2 regions of the Bhargavaea ullalensis genome follow, and region 1 is predicted to be linked to the other one. Evidence: riboswitches for the same ligand, from Rfam matches in the RefSeq annotation. Region 1 holds a riboswitch; the other holds the start of a gene.
What was found. Region 1 has a riboswitch for lysine ahead of dapA (4-hydroxy-tetrahydrodipicolinate synthase). Riboswitches for the same ligand answer to the same signal wherever they lie in the genome.

Region 1 (10,395 bases):
CCGCCATCCGCTCATTGAAATGCACGGAAACAACGGCTCGCTTGACGGAGACCCGGCCGCCGCAATGCGGTACACGGAAGCGAGGCTGTCCGCGATTGCAGCGGAAATGCTCCGCGACATCGGCAAGCGGACGGTCGAATTTGTGCCGAACTACGATGACAACGAAACCGAGCCGACCGTATTGCCGGCCCGGCTGCCGAACCTGCTCATCAACGGTTCGACGGGGATCGCCGCCGGCTACGCGACCGACATCCCGCCGCATGCCCTGCATGAAGTGATCGACGCGGTCCTCATGAGGATCGACAACCCGGCCGTTTCCACCGATGAGCTGATGACCGTCCTGCGAGGTCCCGATTTCCCGACGGGCGGCATCATCCAGGGAGCCGACGGGATCCGCAAGGCCTATGAGACCGGCCGCGGCAAAATCGTCATCCGCGCAAAGACGGAAGTCGAAACGCTGCGCGGCGGCAAGGAACAGATCGTTGTCACGGAAATCCCGTACGACGTCAACAAAGCCAATCTGGTCAAGAAAATCGATGAACTCCGCCTGGACCGCAAACTTGAAGGAATTTCCGAAGTCCGGGACGAATCCGACCGGACGGGCCTCCGGATCGTCATCGAACTGAAAAAAGACATCGCCGGCGAAGGGATTCTGCAGTATCTGTTCAAAAACACGGACCTGCAGGTGAACTACAACTTCAACATGATCGCCATCGAAGGACGGCGGCCGAAGCTCATGTCGCTCGGCATGATGCTCGATGCCTACATCGGCCACCGGCGGGACGTGATCACCAAGCGGTCCGAATACGACCTGCTGCGGGCGAAAGACCGGCTCCACATCGTCGAGGGACTCATGAAGGCCCTGTCGATCCTCGATGAGGTCATCCGGACGATCCGGGCCTCCGAAGACAAGCGGGACGCCAAAAACAACCTCGTCAGCGCATTCAACTTCACGGAACCGCAGGCCGAGGCGATCGTCTCCCTGCAGCTTTACCGACTGACGAATACGGACATCACCGAACTGCAGCGCGAACAGGAAGAACTGAACGCGCTCATTGAAGAGCTGTCCGGCATCCTCGGCTCGGAAAAGAAACTGATGAAAGTCATCAAAACCGAGTTGAAGGAGATCCGCAAACAGTTTTCCGAACCGCGCCGCTCGGTCATCGAAGAACAAATCGCGGAGATCAAGCTGGACCTCGACATTCTCATTCCGAGCGAGGATGTGGTCGTCACGGTGACAAAAGACGGCTATGTGAAGCGGACAAGCCAGCGCTCGTACGGCGCGTCGGGCGGGCGGGACCTGGAAATGAAGGAATCCGACCGGCTGCTGTTCGGCGGAACGCTCAACACCCAGCAGGCGCTTCTTCTGTTCACGTCGCTCGGCAATTATGTTTACCAGCCGGTTCATGAACTGCCGGACATCCGCTGGAAGGACCTCGGCCAGCATCTCTCCAGCATCGTGCCGCTTGCACCGGAGGAAGAAATCGTCACGGCGTTCGGCGTCGGCTCATTTGACGAACCGGGAGCGGGCATCCTGACCGTCACGGCAAACGGCTTCGTGAAGCGATCGGCGCTTGCCGACTACCAGGTCCAGCGCCACGGCAGGACCTACAAGGCCGTGTCCCTGAAAAAAGGCGATGCGCTGCAGGCAGTCCATCTCGTGCCGGCAGAAGGGGAACTCCTGCTGTTCACCCGCCTCGCCTACGGTCTCCGCTTCCCGCTGTCGGAAGTGTCCGAAACGGGCGTGCGCACGGCCGGCGTGAAAGGGATCAACCTGAAAGAAGGCGACACCGTCGTCTCTTCTGTTGTAAACCGGCCGGGTGATGAAGAGGCGCTGTTCCTCGCAACACACCGCGGTGCCGTCAAGAAAATGCCGGTGTCCGAATTCGAATTGTCCACGCGTGCCAAGCGCGGACTCGTCTGCCTGAAAGAACTCAAGTCGAACCCCCACCGGGTGGCCGGGGTGGTCGCCGTCCAGAAAGGCATCCGGGTCATGTTGCTCACTGACAAGGACAAGCGGATCGCGGTGGATCCGGGCGGGTACCGGCTCGCCGACCGCTATTCCAACGGCTCCTTCGCCGCGGATCAAAAGGAAGACGGCGATGTGACGGCCCTTTACACCGAGATCGACATGGAAACAAAAGAAGAATAAACAAATCCCGTGCAGGGCTCTGTGGAGCCGGTGCACGGGATTTTTCATTCCTTGATGATCGTATGGAGCGACATCCGGTTCAGCGCGGACATCTGTTCTGAATTTGCCCCGACGCCCAGCGCGGTGTAATGGTCCACCCGCAGCTCGTCACTGTACAGATCGACCCGGTCGCCGGCATGCACCGAATCATCCGTTTGCACGAGCAGGTGGCTCATCATGAGCGCGGCGACCGGAAACCGGCGGCCGTTGATCATCACATCGTGGCGGGCGCGCGTCCGCAGCAATCCGTCTCCGTAGCCGATGTCGCAGACGGCGACCGTGCAGTCCTCGTCCGCCCTGAAAGCGGAACAATAGCCGGATGATTCGCCTTTCTTGAGCCGGATCGTCTGGATAACCCGGGCGCTGAGCGTGATGACGTTCGGCACGGCGGATTCGGGAATCCCGGAACAGGGCCTCGAACCGTACAGGAGAATCCCCGGCCGGACATGCGTGTGGCCCGGCAGCAGTCCGTCCAGCATGTAGGAGGCGCTGTTCTGGGCGTGGATGAACGGCAGGCTGCGGACATGGCCGGAAAGCTGTTCCAGCAGTCCGAGCCAGTCCCGCTTTTCCCGGTCGTGTTCGGCACCGGGTTCATCGGCGAACGCAAAATGGGTCCAGATTCCGGTGATATCCGCCTGTTTGTCCAGGAACACCCGCTCCATCTGTTCCGCCGTCTCAAATCCGGAGCGCCGGAGAAGGTTCCGGTATTCCAGATGAAGGCGGATTCCGTGCAGGCGTTCTTTGTGCGTTTCGTAAAAATCAAGCGAAGGGAGCGTCATGTCGATCCGGTATTCCCGGAGCAGGTCAAAATCAATCACCGGGTTCATGAGGAAAAGCGTGCAGTCCGGATCCATCCGCCGAAGTGCCACCGCTTCTCTGAGACTGGTCGTCGCGAACGCCCGGATGCCCGCTTCACGGAACGTCCGCCAGGCGAGGGGAAGACCGGTGTTGTAGGCATCATTTTTCACGACGGCGAGCACGGGTGCATCTTTTTGGACTTCCGCCGCCTTGGTGAGCATGCGGCCCCTGTTGATCTCCAGTACGGCCGGCATCAGACGTCACCTCCTGAATGAAGAAGCACCTGCTCAAAAAAGTGCACGCCCGGTGCGAGCGCCTCTTCCCGGAAGTTCAGTGTCGGCGTATGCAGTGCCGACGTGTGGCCGAGCGCTTCATTGCGCACGCCGAGAAAAGCAAAATGCACCGGCGCCGCCTCGCGGTAAAACGAAAAATCTTCGCCGAAGAGGTACGGCTTTTCTTTTTCGATGAACTGCAGGCCGGCTGCCTCCGCCGCCCGCTTTGAAAGCGGCAGGAGGGAAGGGGAATTCACGACGGCCGGATAGCCCTCGGAAACGTCCAGCTCTGTTTTTGTGCCGAACAGCAAGTCCGCGCTGTCTGCCAGATTCCTCAGGGCATCGGTGGCCGTTTCAAGATCATCCTCGGAATAAGTCCGGATCGTCCCTTCCAGATAAGCCGAGGAAGCGACCGTATTGATCGCTTCGCCTGCGTTCATCTTGCCGACGTGGATGATGTTGCGGTTGAGCCCGTCAAGCCGGTAATGCTGAATCCGCTCGATGCCGGAGGCAAGGTGGACGAGCGCGCCGAGTGCGGATGCGCCGTTCTGCTTGTTTGCGACATGCGCCGCCCGGCCGGACACCCGCAGCCGGTATTCGGTCGCGCTGGCGGTCAGTTCGCCGCTTCTCGTGAGCAGCCGGCCTTCCGCCTCATCGGGCATCACATGAAGCCCGAACACCGCATCCGGCCGGTGTTTTTCAAAAATACCGGTCCGGACAAGGTGTGCCGCGCCGCCGCCGGATTCCTCTGAAGGCTGGAAGATGAGCAGGACGCTGCAGGGCAGGGCGCCGTCCTGTTTCAACTCCATGCAGCGCTCGGCGAACGCAAGCAGGATGGCGCTGTGCCCGTCATGTCCGCATGCATGCATCCAGCCGGTATGTCCGGATGCGAACGGAAGACCGGTTTCTTCCTCGATCGGCAGGCCGTCGATGTCCGCACGGAAAGCGATCGTCCGCTCCGAACGTCCGTCAATCCGGGCGACGGTCGCCGTTTCCATCGGCGTCTCAAAGCGGATCCCAAGCGCGTCCAGTTCCCGCCGGATATAAGCGGCCGTTTTGACTTCCCGGAATCCGGCTTCCGGAATCCGGTGCAGCGCCCGCCTGTGCCGGGTCAGTCGTTCCATCAGTTCCATGCAGTCCACCCCCGTGAATATGTAAAAAGGGAAGGGAGGCCCCTTCCCTCAAAGTCGAAAACTCAGTCGTTCAGCCTGCGCAGTGCATCCACGATCCCGATTTTGCCGGACCGGACGTCCGCTGCCTGTTTGATCACCCGCGCCGGTGTGCCGGCAACGACCGCACCCGCCGGCACATCATCCGTCACGATGCTCCCAGCCGCGATGACGGCGCCGTCTCCGACCCGGACGCCTTCCAGGAGGACGGCATTCGCGCCGATGAGGACATTGTCGCCGACGGTCACCGGCACGGCACTCGCCGGTTCGATGACGCCGGCGAGGACGGCACCGGCGCCGACATGGACGTTGCGCCCGGTGATGGCGCGCCCGCCGAGCACGGCATTCATATCGACCATCGTGCCTTCGCCGACGACGGCACCGATGTTGATGACCGCGCCCATCATGATGACGGCATTGTCGCCGATGGATGCATGCTCGCGGATATAGGCACCCGGCTCGATCCGTGCGTTCACATTTGTTGCATCAAGGAGAGGGACGGCGCTGTTGCGGCGGTCCTGCTCGATGACAACGTCTTCCAGCCGTTCGCGGTTGGCTTCTTCAAAGGGGGCCCAGTCAGAATGGTCGGCAAAGATCGTGTAGGAACCGCCGTTTCCGAACACGTGGAAGCTGTCCGGGAACTGTGAGCGGTCGAGCTGCGTGTTCACATAAATTTTAAGCGGTGTGGTTTTGTTTGCATTGCTGATGAACGAGATGATTTCTTCTGCAGTGAATTCATTCATGGTCAGTCAACCCCCAGGTTATCGTAAGTATAAAAACCGTTTTTCTTATCGATCAGCCGCTGAGCCACGTCCAGCGCCCCTGACGCGAAAATGTCCTTCGACTGGGCATGGTGGGCGATCGTGATCGTTTCTTCGTGTCCCGCAAACAGCACTTCATGCTCACCGGCGATCGTCCCGCCGCGCAGCGAATGAATGCCGATTTCCTCGTCGGTGCGGCGGTTTTCCGACTGGTGGCGGTCGTGGACGGGGTGGACGTCCGGCCTGGCCGAAGCGATGGCGTCGAACAGCTTGATGAGCGTCCCGCTCGGCGCATCGACTTTTTTCCGGTGATGGCGCTCTGTCAGTTCAATATCGAATGAAGGAAGAAGGGAAGCGGCATAACGGACGATTTCCGTCAGCATATGCACGCCGGCGCTCATGTTGGCGCTGAAGAAGATCGGCTGGCCCTGCGCTTTTTCCCTCATCATTTCGGTCAGCGCCTCTTTTTCGCCGGTCGTCGCAATGACGAGCGGCAGGCCGGTCTCCGCTTCAAGGAGCGCCGAAGTGAGCGCAGGATGGGAAAAATCAATGATGGCATCTGCTTCCGGAAGCCGTTCGTCCGGCCGGTACACCGGATGGCCGTCCGCAGAGCTTCCGCGGGTGAGCAGAACCCCGGCGACCTCATGGCCGCGTCCCGTGGCAAGAGCGGCAACCCGGCGATTCATCGCGCCGTAGCCGCAGAGCAGCAGTTTCATGGTCAAACCTCCATCCGGATGGATTCAAATTGGCGGATCAGGCGCCCGCGTCCCGCCTCCTCAAGCGGCAGAAGGGGAAGCCGCACTTCATAGCCCCCGAAACCGAGGTGCGAAGTGAGGACTTTGATCGGGATCGGATTGACGTCCACAGACAGCGCGGCAATGAGCGGAGTGAGCCGGTAATGGATCTCCTGTGCGCCGGCCGGGCCCGTCTGGGAGCATTCGAACATTTCCTGGAATTCATCGGGAACGACATTGGCGACGACGGAGATGACGCCGTTGCCTCCGAGGGAAAGGAAGGGGAGGGCAGTGTCGTCATTGCCGCTGTAAAGGGCGAACGACGGGTCGGTCATGAGCCGCACCTGAGACATGTAGTTCAAGTCACCGGTCGCATCCTTCAGGCCGACGATCATCGGATGCCGGCTGAGCTCCAGCACCGTATCCGGCTCGATCGTCATGCCGGTCCGCGACGGGACGTTGTACAGAAGCGCCGGAATCTGCGCGGCATCGACAATCGCTTCAAAATGGCGGATGAGTCCGCGCTGGCTCGTTTTATTGTAGTAGGGCGTGATGAGCATGATGCCGTCCGCACCGATCTGCTTCGCTTCGCGGGAAGCTTCGATGGATTCGATCGTCGAGTTGGACCCGGTTCCGGCGATGACCGGCACGCGTCCCGCCGATGTCTGCACGGCAATCTCAAGCAGGCGGCGGCGTTCTTCTGCCGTCAGCGTGGATCCTTCTCCGGTCGTCCCGTTGATGACCAGCGCCTGGATCCGGTTGCCGATCAGGAACTCAAGATGCCGGCGGAAGCTTTCATAGTCGACCTGCTGATTGTTGAACGGGGTGGTGACGGCTGCTGCAACTCCGGTAAACAGATGATTCATGTTCCATCCCTCTTTCTATCCAGTGTATTCCGGTTTCCCGGTTTCCGGTACGAATGCCCGGACAATGGATGAAATGTCCCATGCAACGCAAAATAAAAACAAGCCGGAACCTGGTTACGATTCCGACTTGTTGGCTTATGCGATGCACGACCTGGAAGGTCACAAGTGGAAGCACTCCATTATCACGAAGAATAATGACAGCCTGCATGCTGTTCACATACAGTCCAACGGAGACGGCCTGAGAACCGGTCTCCATTTCGGCAAATCTCCCTTTCGCCCGCCGCCGGTTCTCAGCCGTTGCCGCGGGGTACTGATGATCTTTGCACCTCATCCATTGCTATTCAATTTTGAATCTTGCAGACAACTCTACAACAACAATAGGGGCTTGTAAAGAGATTTGATGAATTTTCTTTCGAAGGGGTGAAAGAAGGGGACATAACCCGGGCCAAATGGCGGATGGAATGGGCACAGGAATCGAATCTGTTGCTGGTGTGCATGCGCGGGTTAATCGGATGGAGCTGCTGAGCGGATCCGGTCGGCAAATGGATCAAACAGATCACTCGGGCATTGTTCATCAATTAAAAAACACAGGTTAATGAGACGGTGAACCAAGAAATCACGAAACAACGAACGAACAAGTCCGATAGCCGGACGACACCTGATGAGACGGCGGTCTCAGAAAAACAACTGAAACAAGCCGGATCAGTATCCAAGCCAAGCAAGGCGCAGCGCAATAAAACCGCAGGATCTGCGCCAGATGACAATCAACCGAACGGACATAAAAGCAAGCCGTTTCAACTGAAAAAACGCATTCCATCTCACTGTTTCAAGTATACTAAACAATGATATGCAACTTCCGAAAATAGAAATTATGTAAACTAAAAGAGACAGCAGTCAAGAGAGGTGCTTTGTTTGCCTCCCTTCCTTACATGTAACGTCCTTCATCATTGTATCACGGCAACCGGTTGTTTTTGACCGACAGCCGGTTTTTCCCTGCCAAAGCTGCTGCTGTTTATTTGGCCGTCTGGCTCAAGCCGCCGAGTCGATTTCGTGTCCCGGCAGAATCTGTCTCTGGCTGCCACGGATTTTCGTGATCGGCTCCAGACGCAGACAAACCAAAACCAAAGCCCGATCATTCGGACGTTCATCATTTCCGTGTTCCGTATCCGTGCCAGACTGTTTTACATAAGCCGGATCTGCGGCTGTACTCATTCGTTTTTAATTTCTGTTTCATTACAGTCCCGCTCAATAAAAACTCGTGTCAGCTTCTGTGAAATCCACGTGGTTGCATAGCGCATCCATCAAGGATGCAGATTGCATCTATCGAAGTTGAAAAGTGCAATTTTGATGGTTGCAATGCGAAACTATCACCTTGCAACCTATAAACAATCAGCTCTCAACCAATTAACTTGAATATTGCAAGTATCAATCAAAAAGAATAGTTGCTCAATGCAACAAGGAGTTTTATTCGCTGCTGTTCATCTTTTTATATAGTTCCTGCAAAGATCGGATGATGATTTCTTTTTCAAAATCCTTCATTCCCGAAAAGGCAGCTTCCAGCTGTATCATAATCTTTTCATCTATCTGTTGCACTGCCGCTTCCCCCGTCTCGGTCAATGAAAGGATCTGGATTCGCCGGTCTCCGGGATACGGTTTTCTCGACACATGGCCGGACGTGACAAGTGACTGGATCTGCCTGGAGAAGGTCGTAATGTCCATGCCGACGCCCCGTGCTGTTTCCTGCATGGACGGGGCGTTGAGGTTTTGGATCTCATGCATGATCGTGCTTTGCTGCACAGAAACTTCCTTGCAGGCCTCTTTGTGCACTTTGTTCAATTCACCGTTCAATGTATGGAACATTCTCAGCAGTTCATCCAACTTCCATCCCCTCCCCTTTGGTCAACCGCTTTATTAATTGTACATTCAAAAAACAAAAAGCGCACCCGGAAAGCCGGATGCGCTTTTTTAGCCGTATTGGATTTGGTCTTCATCGTATGCATCTGCGCCGCCCGGAATGTGGACCGTCGTCTTCAACATGAGCGAAGACTTTTCCGGATCGATCTGCCAGCGCTCATCCGGCACGATCTCAAACGGGATCATCCGGGTTTCCTTTGAACGGACATCTCCGACCAGTTCAATAGACTGTCTGGTGATGGGCTTGTCGATTGTGTCGAAGTCGCTGTCCGGCGAGTAGTTGTGCGTCCGTACGAATACTTCCAGTGTAATATGATCGATCATCTGGTCGGCTTCCCCGCCGTCAATGTAAATCGTACCGTTTAGGATTTCTCCTTCTTCCAGCACCTGATTGTCAACCACCGTGTCCACCTGGAGACTTCCGATCCCGATTTTCGATAAAAAGGATTTCAGCATCTCACTCAATCTCTCCCTGTCTCATCCGGCACGAAGGTATTTTCCGTATAGCGCATCGCCGGTTCTTCATGTTCATCATATCGCTTTTTGAACAGCTTGAACAAATGGGTTGCCAGCACTTTGACCAGCGCATAGCCCGGAATCCCGAGGATGACCCCGGGGACGCCGAACAGCGAACCGGACGTCAGCAAGACGAAAATGATTGTGACCGGATGGATATGCATTGTTTTACCCATGATCTGCGGAGAAATAAACTTCGACTCGACGAGCTGGACGGCTGTCCAGACGACCGCAAGCTTCAAAATCATGAACGGCGAGGTGACGAGCGCGATGATCAGTGCGGGCGTGATCGCGATCACCGGGCCGAGGTACGGCACGACACTCGTGACGGCGGCAAGTGCGCCGAGCACAAGTGCATACTTCATGCCGATGATGAGAAACCCGATCGAGACCATGAACCCGATGCACAACGATACGAGCACCTGGCCGAGAATATACGCGCTGAGCTGGCGGTCCGCATCCGTGAAGATCTCGGTCGCATCGTCCCTCATCCTCGGCGGCAGCAGGTTCAGGACATACCGCGGCAACTGCTCGCCGTCCTTCAGCAGATAAAACAGGATGAACGGGACGGTGATGACCGACAGGATGATACCGGTGAGCGTCGAGATGAAATTACTAATGCCCGACGCAATGCCTCCGGCGGTGTCTTGGAAGAACCCTGCGATATTCTCAAAAAACGTATCCGTAATTGTGGCCAGGCTGAAATTCAGCTCATTGTAATAAGTCGCAAACAGCGAAGTGCTCAAGTACTTGTCGATATTCAGCATAAGCGTCCGGAAATAGCCCGGGAATTCCTGAACGAGATTGTGGAACTGTTCTTTCAGGAACGGGAAAATCAGAAAGATGATGAGCGTGATGAGGCCGATCCCGCCGATGTAGATGATCAAGATTCCCCATAAACGCGGCACCCTGGCCCGCTCCAGAAGCCGCAGCAACGGACGCAGCAGATAAAACAAAATCATCGCCAGGATGACCGGCAGGACGACGGTCTGCAACAGCACCCTCACCGGCGTGAAGATAAACGAAACCCGATCGTAGACGAGGATGATCAGCCCTGCCAGCAGGACGGCGGAAAGCACAAACAGCGTGCTGCGACCGCCGAGAAAGCGGATCACCCTCGACTCTCCCCTTTTCTCCATTGGTTTTCCCCCAGATCGTTAGTTGGCGAATGCAG
Region 2 (10,395 bases), on a different contig from region 1:
CGGTTTCGATGTTATGGTTCAGGATATCCGGCTTGGCATCCATGAGCGTCTTCAGGCTGTCAAAGTCGCCCGCCAGATCCGATGGGAGGACTTCTACCGTCGTGAATGGATTTTTGCGGCGGATGGCCCGGATGGTTTCGGCCATCACGCCCGCACCCCCGTCGCGCTGATCGTCGCGTGCGACCATGGTGATGACGGCATGCTTCAGATTCATCAGCGCGACCGAATCTGCCACCCGCTCCGGCTCGGCCAGATCCAACTCGTTCGGAAGACCCGTCTTGACCGCGCAGAACCGGCATGCACGCGTGCAGACGGCACCGAGGATCATGAACGTTGCGGTCCGCCGCTCTCCCCAGCATTCATGGATATTCGGGCAGCGCGCTTCCTCGCAGACGGTGTGGAGTCCCTTTTCACGCATCATCTTCTTCAAATCCATATAGTTTTCGTTCGTGTTCAACTTGATCTTCAACCAGTCCGGCTTGCGGATATAGTCATTCCCCGGCTTGCATGCTGTCATCCCCATCGGCCCCATTTCTCTCTGTAGTATTGATGCTCTCTCTTGCCAATGTACCACAAGGCGGCAGTGCCGACAAGAAGCGCGGACAGGAGGCCATTGGAAAAGCGCCCCGCGGACGGGACGCTTCATTGTTCATCGGTTTCGTGATTTGGCGACGGCATTGGCGATGCTTGCCGCAAGGCCTCCCCAAATGATCAGGATGCCGACGATCATCATGAATATGGCTGATCCGCTCATGACCGTTCCCCCTTCTATCAGTCTTTGTCATACGGCTGGAGTGCCCGGCCGTTCCATTTAAAGAATGTGAACAGGATTCCAAGCACGAGGGCGCCGATCGCCACCGACCACCCGGCCCCCATGATAAATGCATCCGAGTAACCTTCGTAGTTCCCTGTGGGATTATCGAACTTCTTGCCGAGGTTTTGCCGGAGCAGGTCGAACATCATGTAGCCGAGGACAAGCGGCGTAATGATCATAAGAGAGAACTTCCACCACCAGCCGAGCCGGATGTCGGACATGGAATCCGCGTGCGTCTTGAACAGGTCGAGCTTGCGGAACACCCAAGCCACCGCGATGACTTCCACGAGTCCGATTGCCGCTACACCGAACTGGTTGATGAAATAGTCGACCGTGTCGAGGAAGTACAGTCCGCCGCGTGTGGCGAACAGCAGCGAGACGATCGACGCCAGGCCAGCACCGAAGATGACGGCTTTGTTGCGGGAGATCCCGAACTTTTCGGACAGCCCGGCGACATAGGTCTCACAGATCGAGATGAGCGAGGTCAGCCCCGCCAACACCAGCGACAGGAAGAACAGGACCCCGAACAGGCCGTTCAGCCCCGGGAACTCGTTGATGATCTGCGGGAACACCGCAAATGCCAGGCCGACCCCCGCCGTGGCCACTTCCGAAACCGCCACATCATTTTGGACGGCCATGAATCCGAGCGCTGCAAAGATTCCGATCCCGGCAAGCAGCTCAAAGCCGGAGTTGGCGAAGCCGGTGATGAACGCGTTGTTCGTGATGTCCGACTTCCGCGGGAGATAACTTGAGTACGTAATCATGATCGCAAAGGCGATCGACAGGCTGAAGAAGATGTGCCCGTATGCGGCGACCCAGACGGTGCCGTTTGCCAATTGGCTCAGATCCGGCTTGAAGAACGCTTCCAGGCCGGTGAGCGCACCCGGCAGCGTCACAGCGCGGAGCACGACGAGCAGGAAGACGACCACAAGTGTCGGGATGAAGATGCGGTTGGCCATCTCGATCCCTTTTTTGACACCCGCGAAAAGAATGCCGAACACGATGACCCAGACAAGAATGAGCGGAATCAGGACACCCGGCACGAAGCCGGCCGTCTGTCCCGGCGTATCAGCAAGATTCAGGACGGTGCCGAACAAGAACCCTTCCGTGTCGCTGCCCCACTTCAGGTCAAACGAGTAAATCGTGTATTTCATTGCCCAGGCAATGATGACTGCGTAGTATGTTGAAATAGCAAATGAAACGAAGATCCCCCACCATCCGAGCCACTCCGCCTTTTTGCCCTCCATGCGGAAGAATGACAGCGGAGCCGAGCCGCGGTATTTCTGGCCGATCGTGAACTCCATGACAAGAATCGGAATTCCGGCGGTCAGCAAAGCGAATAAATATGGAATGAAAAATGCCCCGCCGCCATTTTCATAGGCAACGTACGGAAACCGCCAGATGTTTCCGAGTCCGACCGCAGAACCGACGGCGGCCATGATGAATCCCGCCCTTGTCCCCCACTGCGAACGCTGTTCCATGATGTTCCCCCTTTTCTCCTGCCTCTGGAAAGAGCAGGAATTTTATCTTTTCAGATAACTCTATCTTATTGTAAGTATAACTTCCTTCAAATATGAAGTCAAAGCATTTTTTAATTTCCGACATCTTTCGCAGGCATGACAAAAGGCAGGGGGGAACCCCCTGCCTTTTGGATCAATTTCCGGTATGCTGGCCGAGTGCCGACGGTGAGACGGCACGGCCTTTCAGCGTCCAGAAGACGATGACTGCGACAAGCAGCAAGGCAACGGTCAGGATGCCCGCCCAGACCGAATCGGTTACGCCCAGCACCACGTAGCCGACGGCAGAGATGGCTGCGCTCGCCAGTGCGTACGGCAGCTGGGTCGCCACGTGGTCGATGTGGTTGGAGCCGGCACCTGTCGAAGACATGATCGTCGAGTCGGAAATCGGCGAGCAGTGGTCACCGAACACCGAACCGCCGAGCACGGCCGCCAGCGAAGCAAGCAGCATTTCCGGTGCCGCATCCAGCATGACCTGTCCGGCAATCGGGAGCAGGATTCCGAATGAGCCCCAAGAAGTACCGGTTGCAAACGACATCACACCGGCCAGCACAAACATGATGGCCGGCAGGAGAACGATCGGAACGTTCGCCTGCTGGACCACGCCGGAGAGGAATGCGCCCGTCTCCAGTTCCCCGATCAGGTAAGTGAGCGCCCAAGCGAAAATGAGGATCGAGACGGCCGGCATCATCGCTTTGATGCCGCTGATGAATGCCGTTCCGACGTATGACATGCGTGCCGTTTCATTTTTCTTCATCTGCGTGATGTACAGCAGTGCCGCGACAAGGACGCCGGCGAGACCGCCCGAAAGCAGCGCAACCGGCACGTCAGTCATTTCAAAGATGGTCCAGATGTCCGCACGGCCGAACTCCGCCATGCTTCCGCGGTAGCCGGTGAACAGCATTCCGCCGACCGTGACGGCGACAAGCGTAACAATCGGCAGAACAAGATCGATGACCCGGCCGTGGTTGTGCACCGGAAATTCTTCCTTCAGTTCCCCCGGAATCGCCTTTGACGGATCGTACAGCTCGCCGGTTTCCACCGCCCGGATCTCATGCTTGCGCATCTCCCCGAAGTCGAAGTTGCTGATGGCGGCGAAAAAGACGAACACAAGCGTTGCGAAAACGTAGAAGTTCATCGGGATCATGAGCAGGAATGCTTCCAGCGGCGTGTAGCTGACGACCGATGCGCCGGCCAGTATGGTGCCAATGACGCCGATAAGATAGGCGCCCCAGCTGGACACAGGCGCGATGGCACAGACCGGTGCGGAAGTGGAATCGATGAAATAAGCCAGCTTTGCCCGGGACACCTTGTGAGTGTCGGTGATCGGACGTGCAATCTGCCCCACGGCCAGCGCATTGAAGTAGTCGTCAACGAAAATCAGGATGCCAAGGAGCGCTGCTAGCAGCTTTGCGCCGCGCCGGGTGCGGATCCGCTTCGTCGCCCAGTCCGCAAATGCCCGGCTGCCGCCCGACAGGCTCACGAACGCGGTCAGCACGCCGAGCAGCAGGACAAACAACATGATGAAGATGTTGTATGTGTTCAGCCCTCCGTCCCAGAAACTGACCGTAAAGGCTTTCCAGAGCGTCACGGCGGAATCCCCCGGTTTAAAGGAAGCCGCAATGACGGCACCGGCAAGGATCCCCGTTCCGAGAGAAACGAGCACACGTTTCGTGATGAGCACCATCACGATGGCAATCAGCGGCGGCAAAATCGAAAAGATGGTACCTGACATGTTCCATTCCTCCATTCCGAGGGGGAGAGGCTTCATTCAAGCAAAAACGGCCGGCATCCCGCGCGAGTGCGCAAAAGGAAGCCGGCCGACTACTGTTCGTCTGTTGGAATATAAATCATTACAACGTACGATCTGTAGCTCTCCATACAGACGGATTTCCCGTTCCGTATGACAGTGCCATCCCTGTTCGGAATGGCCCCAGCAGACCTTCTCTGACTTTCCGGTCCACTTCGGCAATGCTTCCTTTTACGCACGGTCATAGCTGTCAAACTCGCGTGTGTGACTCATAAGCAATTGCGGCCTCTACCCAATCGATATTCTTATTAATGACTTATAGAATAGCAGGAATGGAAACAGATTGCAAGGCCTTTTTCAGTCTTCCGGGAGCGGGATCGGAACCTCGATGGACGGCGGCGCGACGTCCCCCTTGTTGAAGATGTGCGGCACCTGTCCCTGTACGAGTCCAATGGCGATCGGAATCCGCTGTTCGATCGTCGACTTCTTGGAGGCGAACGGCACGATGATCTGGACGTTCACCTGGATGATGGCGGTCACTTCCACGAGCGCATTGTTGATGCCGAACTCGCGGATTTCGGTTTTCGGGTTGGCGTGGACATCGCCGATCATATGGAAGCGGACCGGCACTTTCGGCCCGAGGTTCCCGAGCATCGGCATGCCGATCGCCTGGGCGAGGGGCACGAAAAAGACGATGCCGTCCCGGTCCTTCATCGTTTCCACGTCATACTCGATATTCTCGAGCTTCGGAAGCGCGTTCAGTTCCCCCGCTTCCGCTTTCTCGAGATAATCCGAGACGAGCCCATGGGTCTCCGCGATGAAGCGGTTGATGATTTCCGTGTTCAGCTTCGCCGTGACGACTTCCGACTGGGTGGAGGGAACGTATTCGATGATTTCATTGATGTCGATCGTCGCTTTCGTGTCCAGCGCCTTTGCAATCACTTCAGAGGCGATCTTGGTCGTCTGGACCTCCGCATACTCGGTGAGCGCGGGCGTCAGCCGTTCATTGAAATAAATAAAAATCAGGAAGATCAGCACAAGGCCGGCCGGGAGGAGGAGCGGCAGGTATCGCCTCTTCCCGCGTCCCGGACGGCCGCGGAACTTTCTTTTTCGGGCATACGGAAATCTCAATAAAAATCCCCCTGCCCCATCCTATGGGCGGGGGGTGCTGGTTATGACCCTGCATGCCCGAACGTCCGGACCGCATGCTCCGCAAGCACGTCACGGATGAACTCGGGCATGAAATATTCCTTCGGGACCTGCTTGAACTCCGGAAAGAAAAATCCGTACGTAAACAAGTCCAGTGTGGCAAGCCGGTAGGTGTGATCCCGCCGGACAGGCCGGCCGCCGACCATCAGCCGGCCGTCTTCCGACCGCTTCAGTCGGTGATGGATCATCTTCCCCATCACTTCCCCCCTGAAGCCGAGCCCGCGGAGCCGGATTTCCGGCCACCCGGGATCCAGGCTGAGTTCATAGGCCTCTTCGAGCTCCGCTCCGCTTAATCTGACGATGCACGGATTGATCGGATGGGGCATGAGCGAATGAAGATCCATCCGGGACACACCGCCCTTTTTGAGGCCGCCGAGAAAAATCCCCGCATTGTACATGGCACAGTCCCCGCCTGTATGGATGCGCAGCGCCTGCGAGAAGAATTTCGAGAGCGGCGACGGATGCGTCCAGCTTCCGGGCAGATCGGACGGATTATTAAAAACGGGGGTGCCCATGAGGACGCCCGCCTCTTTCCGGAGCTCCGCATCAAACGATAAGTCGTCCTCCGGCGCCGGCAGTGCGTCCGTGTCATGGACAGCTGCCCGGGATCGGACGATGCGGCCGGACGCACGGTCCACGTCCAGCTCAATCTCCCCGACATAATGGCCCCACTTGCCTGCCGCCCCGATCAGCGTATCCCCGACCATCCGGCCATCCGGATACACGTGGTGGGTATGGGCACCGAGGATGATATCCACCGAACCGGCCGCTTCTTCCGCAAGCCGGTCATCGGCGGTCGATCCCATGTGCGAGAGACAGACGACCAGATCGCAGTGCTCCTTCACCTGCGGGGCTGCGGCAGCCAGCCATGCCCCCGGCCCCCCGATGCGCCAGCCGAGCTGTTCATAGGAGGAAGTGAAGTCAGCCGTCGCCCCGAGCAGGCCGATCCGGAGCCCGGAAGGCGTCGTCAGGAACGCTTCGGGCACTGCCCAGCCGGGACGTATGCCGTCCGCGCGGAACAGATTGCCGAGCACGACGGGAAACGAGGCGTCCCGGTAAAGGGCATCCAGATTGTCCGGTGCCAGTGTGATGCCTTCATTGTTCCCGATCGTGACGGCGTCATAGCCGAGATCGTCGAGCATCGCTGTGTTGCCCCGGCCAAGCGTCGCTTCGGTGTAAGGATGCGAGCGGTCCATGTGGTCGCCGATGTCGAACAGGAAGCATGGCTCGCCCGCCGCTGCATGCTCCGCTTTTCGCCGTTGCAGGAAACTCCGGATTCTTGGCCACTTTTCAAAATGGCTGTGAAGATCGTTCGTATGGTAAATATGGATTTTTTCTATCGTCAAGCCATTCAACCCCATAACCCCTCATAGATTGAGCGGATCCCCATGAGGAGCAGAATAAACCGGAGCGCCGTGACGAGACGCTCCGAATTGAGCCGCTTGTTCAGCGCCGCCCCTGCCTTCGCACCGATGAACGCGGCCGGGATGACCGGGATCGTGTAAAGCCAGGGCACATTGCCGAGCGCGATATGGCTCACCGAATTGACGAGCGCAGACAAAAATACCATGAACATCGACGTGCCGACCGCGACGTGCGGCGGGAACAAGAACAGCAGGATCATCGCCGGCACGATGATCGATCCGCCCCCGATTCCGAACAGACCCGAGGCGAACCCTACACCGAACGTCAAAAGCAGCGCGAACAAAACCGGATACCCATATTGATGCGTATTTCCCAGTTTGTCTATGTATTCCCGTTTCAGTCCCCTGTCAACGAACCATCTGACCGGCTTCAGATAATTCCGGACGAGCAGCAGCGTGGACAGGATGATCATCAGAATGCCGAAATACAGGTTGAACGACGGCAGGTCGAGGCCTTTGTTCACATAGGCTCCGAGGATGGTTCCGGGAACGCTTCCTGCGAAAAAGATCAGCCCGCTCCGGTAGTCGACAGTTTTCGTCTTCATGTAGGAAAGCGTCGAGGAAAGACCGGTGAAAATCATCATGACAACGGACAATCCGACGATTTTCTGCGGCGTCAAGCCCGGCACGAGGCCAAGTGTGATGCCGAAGTAAAGCGCAGCCGGGACGAGGATGATGCCGCCTCCGAGGCCGACGAGCGCCCCGATGATGCCGGCAAGCAGCGCAGCAGCAGCCAGGATGGCAAACTCCATCACCACTCCTCCTTGCCGAACAGATCCAGCTGCCGTCCGCCGGGCCCTTGCGGATCGATGCCGGCAAGCTTCATGAACCGCTTGGCGTTCTCAGCCGCATGGCCGCCGGAGTTGTTGTTGAAGATGACATAGACCTGATCTGACTGTTCTTCGATTTTCCGGACGCCGTCAAGGATTCCCGCCAGCTCATCATCGTTGTAGTCGTACAGATAGCGGACTTCCCGCCACTTCTTGTCATCGCGGCCGTCTGCCTTCCATCCTGCGGTGTTCCGACCGTGCAGCCGGACGAGGGTCTTGTCCTTGCGAGTGGCGACCGGGATGAACGGAATACTGCCTTCCCCCGCCTGCGGCTCATCACAGACCGAATGGATGAAGTTCTGTTCCCTCAGAAATTGGAGCGTTCCTTCACGGTATTTTTCCGAATACCACGACTGGTGCCGGAACTCAACCGCCACGTCGATGCCTTCAAGCAAGGCACGCAACCGGCGCAGGGTGCCGACGTTTTCCTTCGTGCAGTCGAACCACGGCGGATACTGCGCCAGCACCATCGGCAGCTTGCCCGCCTCGATCATCGGACCGATCGACAAGCGAAAAAGATCGAACATTTCCTCTTCCGATTCATACGGGAGCCGGCCGCGATGATGTCCGGTCATGCCCTGATAGGCCTTCGTGATGAAACCAAAGCCGTCCGGCGTCTCACCGATCCATTTGCGGATGTTCCGCTCAGGCTGGATCGCATAGAACGTGGAATCCAGCTCCACGACCGGAAAATGCCCGCTGTAGTCCTGCAGCTTCTCGGTTTTCTTCGAAGTCGGGCTGTACACGTCCGGATGGTCGCCCCACCCGGTCAATCCCACTTTGATCATCGCCAAATCCGCTCCTTCCGCACCAGTTATCACAATCTTATCATATTCCTATTCTATTCCCTTATTAACCTCGGTTCACGCTGGAAGCAGTGATGAAAAGAGGGAGCGGATTTGTGGTGATTACGGGACGAGTGGAATCATATGGGCCGTGAGTGAGCGCGTTGGTGTGGCGAGTGGAATCATAGGCCCCGTGAGTGAGCGCGTCGCCGGGGTGAGTGGGTTCATTGTGCGATACTGTCCAGTTCTCTGGTCTTTTCATTCAGAAGGAGAAGAAATCTGTGAGACGGGCGGGACGAGCGTTAGCTGAAGACCCCGCAGAGCGCAGCTCGAGGAGGCTGAAGCAACGCCCGCGGTAAGCGAGCAGATTTCTTCGACTGATGGCGTTTACACACTTTCTTCGAAAGACAAAAAGGGGTTCGAGGTGACGGTACACCTCGAACCCCTTGCCATACAAACTTTAGCGCTGTATTAGCCGATCGATCCTTCCATCTCGAACTTGATGAGACGGTTCATTTCGACGGCGTATTCCATCGGCAGTTCTTTCGTGAACGGCTCGATGAAGCCCATGACGATCATTTCGGTCGCTTCCTGTTCGGAGATTCCGCGGCTCATCAGATAGAAGAGCTGTTCTTCGGAAACCTTCGACACTTTCGCCTCGTGTTCGAGGGAAATGTTGTCGTTGAGGATTTCGTTGTACGGAATCGTGTCGGACGTGGACTGGTTGTCCATGATGAGCGTGTCGCACTCGATGTTCGAGCGTGCGCCCGATGCCTTGCGTCCGAAGTGGACGATCCCACGGTAGGAGACTTTCCCGCCGTGCTTCGAGATCGACTTGGACACGATCGAGGACGACGTGTTCGGCGCAAGGTGCATCATCTTCGCGCCTGCATCCTGGTGCTGGCCCTTGCCGGCAAGCGCAATCGACAGCGTCATGCCGCGTGCGCCTTCGCCCTTGAGGAGGACGGCAGGATATTTCATCGTCAGCTTGGAGCCGATGTTGCCGTCGATCCATTCCATCGTGGCATTTTCCTCTGCAACCGCGCGCTTCGTGACGAGGTTGTAGACGTTGTTCGCCCAGTTCTGGATCGTCGTATAGCGGCAGTAGGCGTCTTTTTTGATGATGATCTCAACGACTGCGGAGTGCAGCGAGTTCGTGGTGTAGACAGGTGCCGTGCAGCCTTCGACGTAGTGGACGCTTGCGCCCTCATCGACGATGATGAGCGTACGCTCGAACTGCCCCATGTTTTCCGAGTTGATCCGGAAATAGGCTTGGAGCGGCGTATCGACCTTGACGCCCGGCGGCACATAGATGAACGAACCGCCCGACCAGACTGCGGAGTTCAGTGCAGAGAACTTATTGTCTGCCGCAGGGATGACCGTTGCCCAGTACTTCTTGAACAGTTCCTCGTTTTCGCGGAGCGCCGAGTCGGTGTCCTTGAAGACGATGCCCATTTTCTCCAGGTCTTCCTTCATGTTGTGGTAGACGACTTCGGATTCATACTGAGCCGAAACGCCCGCCAGGTATTTCTGTTCCGCTTCCGGAATGCCGAGCTTGTCAAACGTGCGCTTGATCTCTTCCGGCACTTCGTCCCACGAACGTTCCGTCGCTTCGGACGGCTTGACGTAATAAGTGATTTCGTCAAAGTTGAGTTCGCTCAGGTCTCCGCCCCAGAGAGGCATCGGTTTCTTGTAGAAGATCTCGAGCGCTTTAAGCCGGAAGTCGAGCATCCATTGCGGCTCTTCCTTCATGCGGGAGATCTCTTCGACGATTTCGCGTGTCAGTCCGCGTTTCGAACGGAAAACCGAGACATCTTTGTCGTGGAAGCCGTATTTATAATCGCCGATATCCGGCACATTGTTTACCATGCTTCTTCCTCCGTTCTTAGTTTGGATTGGCGTCGTTGCCGACGCCTTTCTCCATTGCCTTCCAGGCAAGCGTTGCACATTTGATCCGGGCAGGGAACTGGGAAACACCGGAAAGCGCCTCGATGTCCCCCATGTCGATGCTGTCGTCATGTTCTTTGCCGAGCATCATGTCTGAGAAGGTTTCGGAAAGCTTGAGC

Region 2: another riboswitch for lysine. It lies ahead of ACFFIY_RS03975 (Na+/H+ antiporter NhaC family protein); the one in region 1 lies ahead of dapA (4-hydroxy-tetrahydrodipicolinate synthase).

Annotation. Positions count from the first base shown of each region.
Region 1 covers NZ_JBHLWY010000042.1:66,126-76,520, reverse strand. Annotated here, with positions in the region: gene parC (DNA topoisomerase IV subunit A) at 1-2,152, shown strand, start outside; gene ACFFIY_RS10440 (alanine racemase) at 2,197-3,243, opposite strand; gene ACFFIY_RS10435 (M20 metallopeptidase family protein) at 3,243-4,394, opposite strand; gene dapD (2,3,4,5-tetrahydropyridine-2,6-dicarboxylate N-acetyltransferase) at 4,457-5,173, opposite strand; gene dapB (4-hydroxy-tetrahydrodipicolinate reductase) at 5,176-5,907, opposite strand; gene dapA (4-hydroxy-tetrahydrodipicolinate synthase) at 5,910-6,791, opposite strand; lysine riboswitch at 6,953-7,130, opposite strand; gene ACFFIY_RS10415 (hypothetical protein) at 7,241-7,387, shown strand; gene ACFFIY_RS10410 (hypothetical protein) at 7,395-7,637, shown strand; gene ACFFIY_RS10405 (MarR family winged helix-turn-helix transcriptional regulator) at 8,256-8,669, opposite strand; gene ACFFIY_RS10400 (sporulation protein) at 8,757-9,161, opposite strand; gene ACFFIY_RS10395 (AI-2E family transporter) at 9,167-10,360, opposite strand; gene ACFFIY_RS10390 (LCP family protein) at 10,379-10,395, opposite strand, start outside.
Region 2 covers NZ_JBHLWY010000015.1:2,127-12,521, forward strand. Annotated here, with positions in the region: gene lipA (lipoyl synthase) at 1-517, opposite strand, end outside; gene ACFFIY_RS03965 (methionine/alanine import family NSS transporter small subunit) at 650-754, opposite strand; gene ACFFIY_RS03970 (sodium-dependent transporter) at 772-2,295, opposite strand; gene ACFFIY_RS03975 (Na+/H+ antiporter NhaC family protein) at 2,468-4,066, opposite strand; lysine riboswitch at 4,194-4,380, opposite strand; gene yunB (sporulation protein YunB) at 4,439-5,212, opposite strand; gene ACFFIY_RS03985 (bifunctional metallophosphatase/5'-nucleotidase) at 5,254-6,636, opposite strand; gene ACFFIY_RS03990 (sulfite exporter TauE/SafE family protein) at 6,642-7,466, opposite strand; gene ACFFIY_RS03995 (DUF72 domain-containing protein) at 7,466-8,332, opposite strand; gene sufB (Fe-S cluster assembly protein SufB) at 8,801-10,198, opposite strand; gene sufU (Fe-S cluster assembly sulfur transfer protein SufU) at 10,215-10,395, opposite strand, start outside.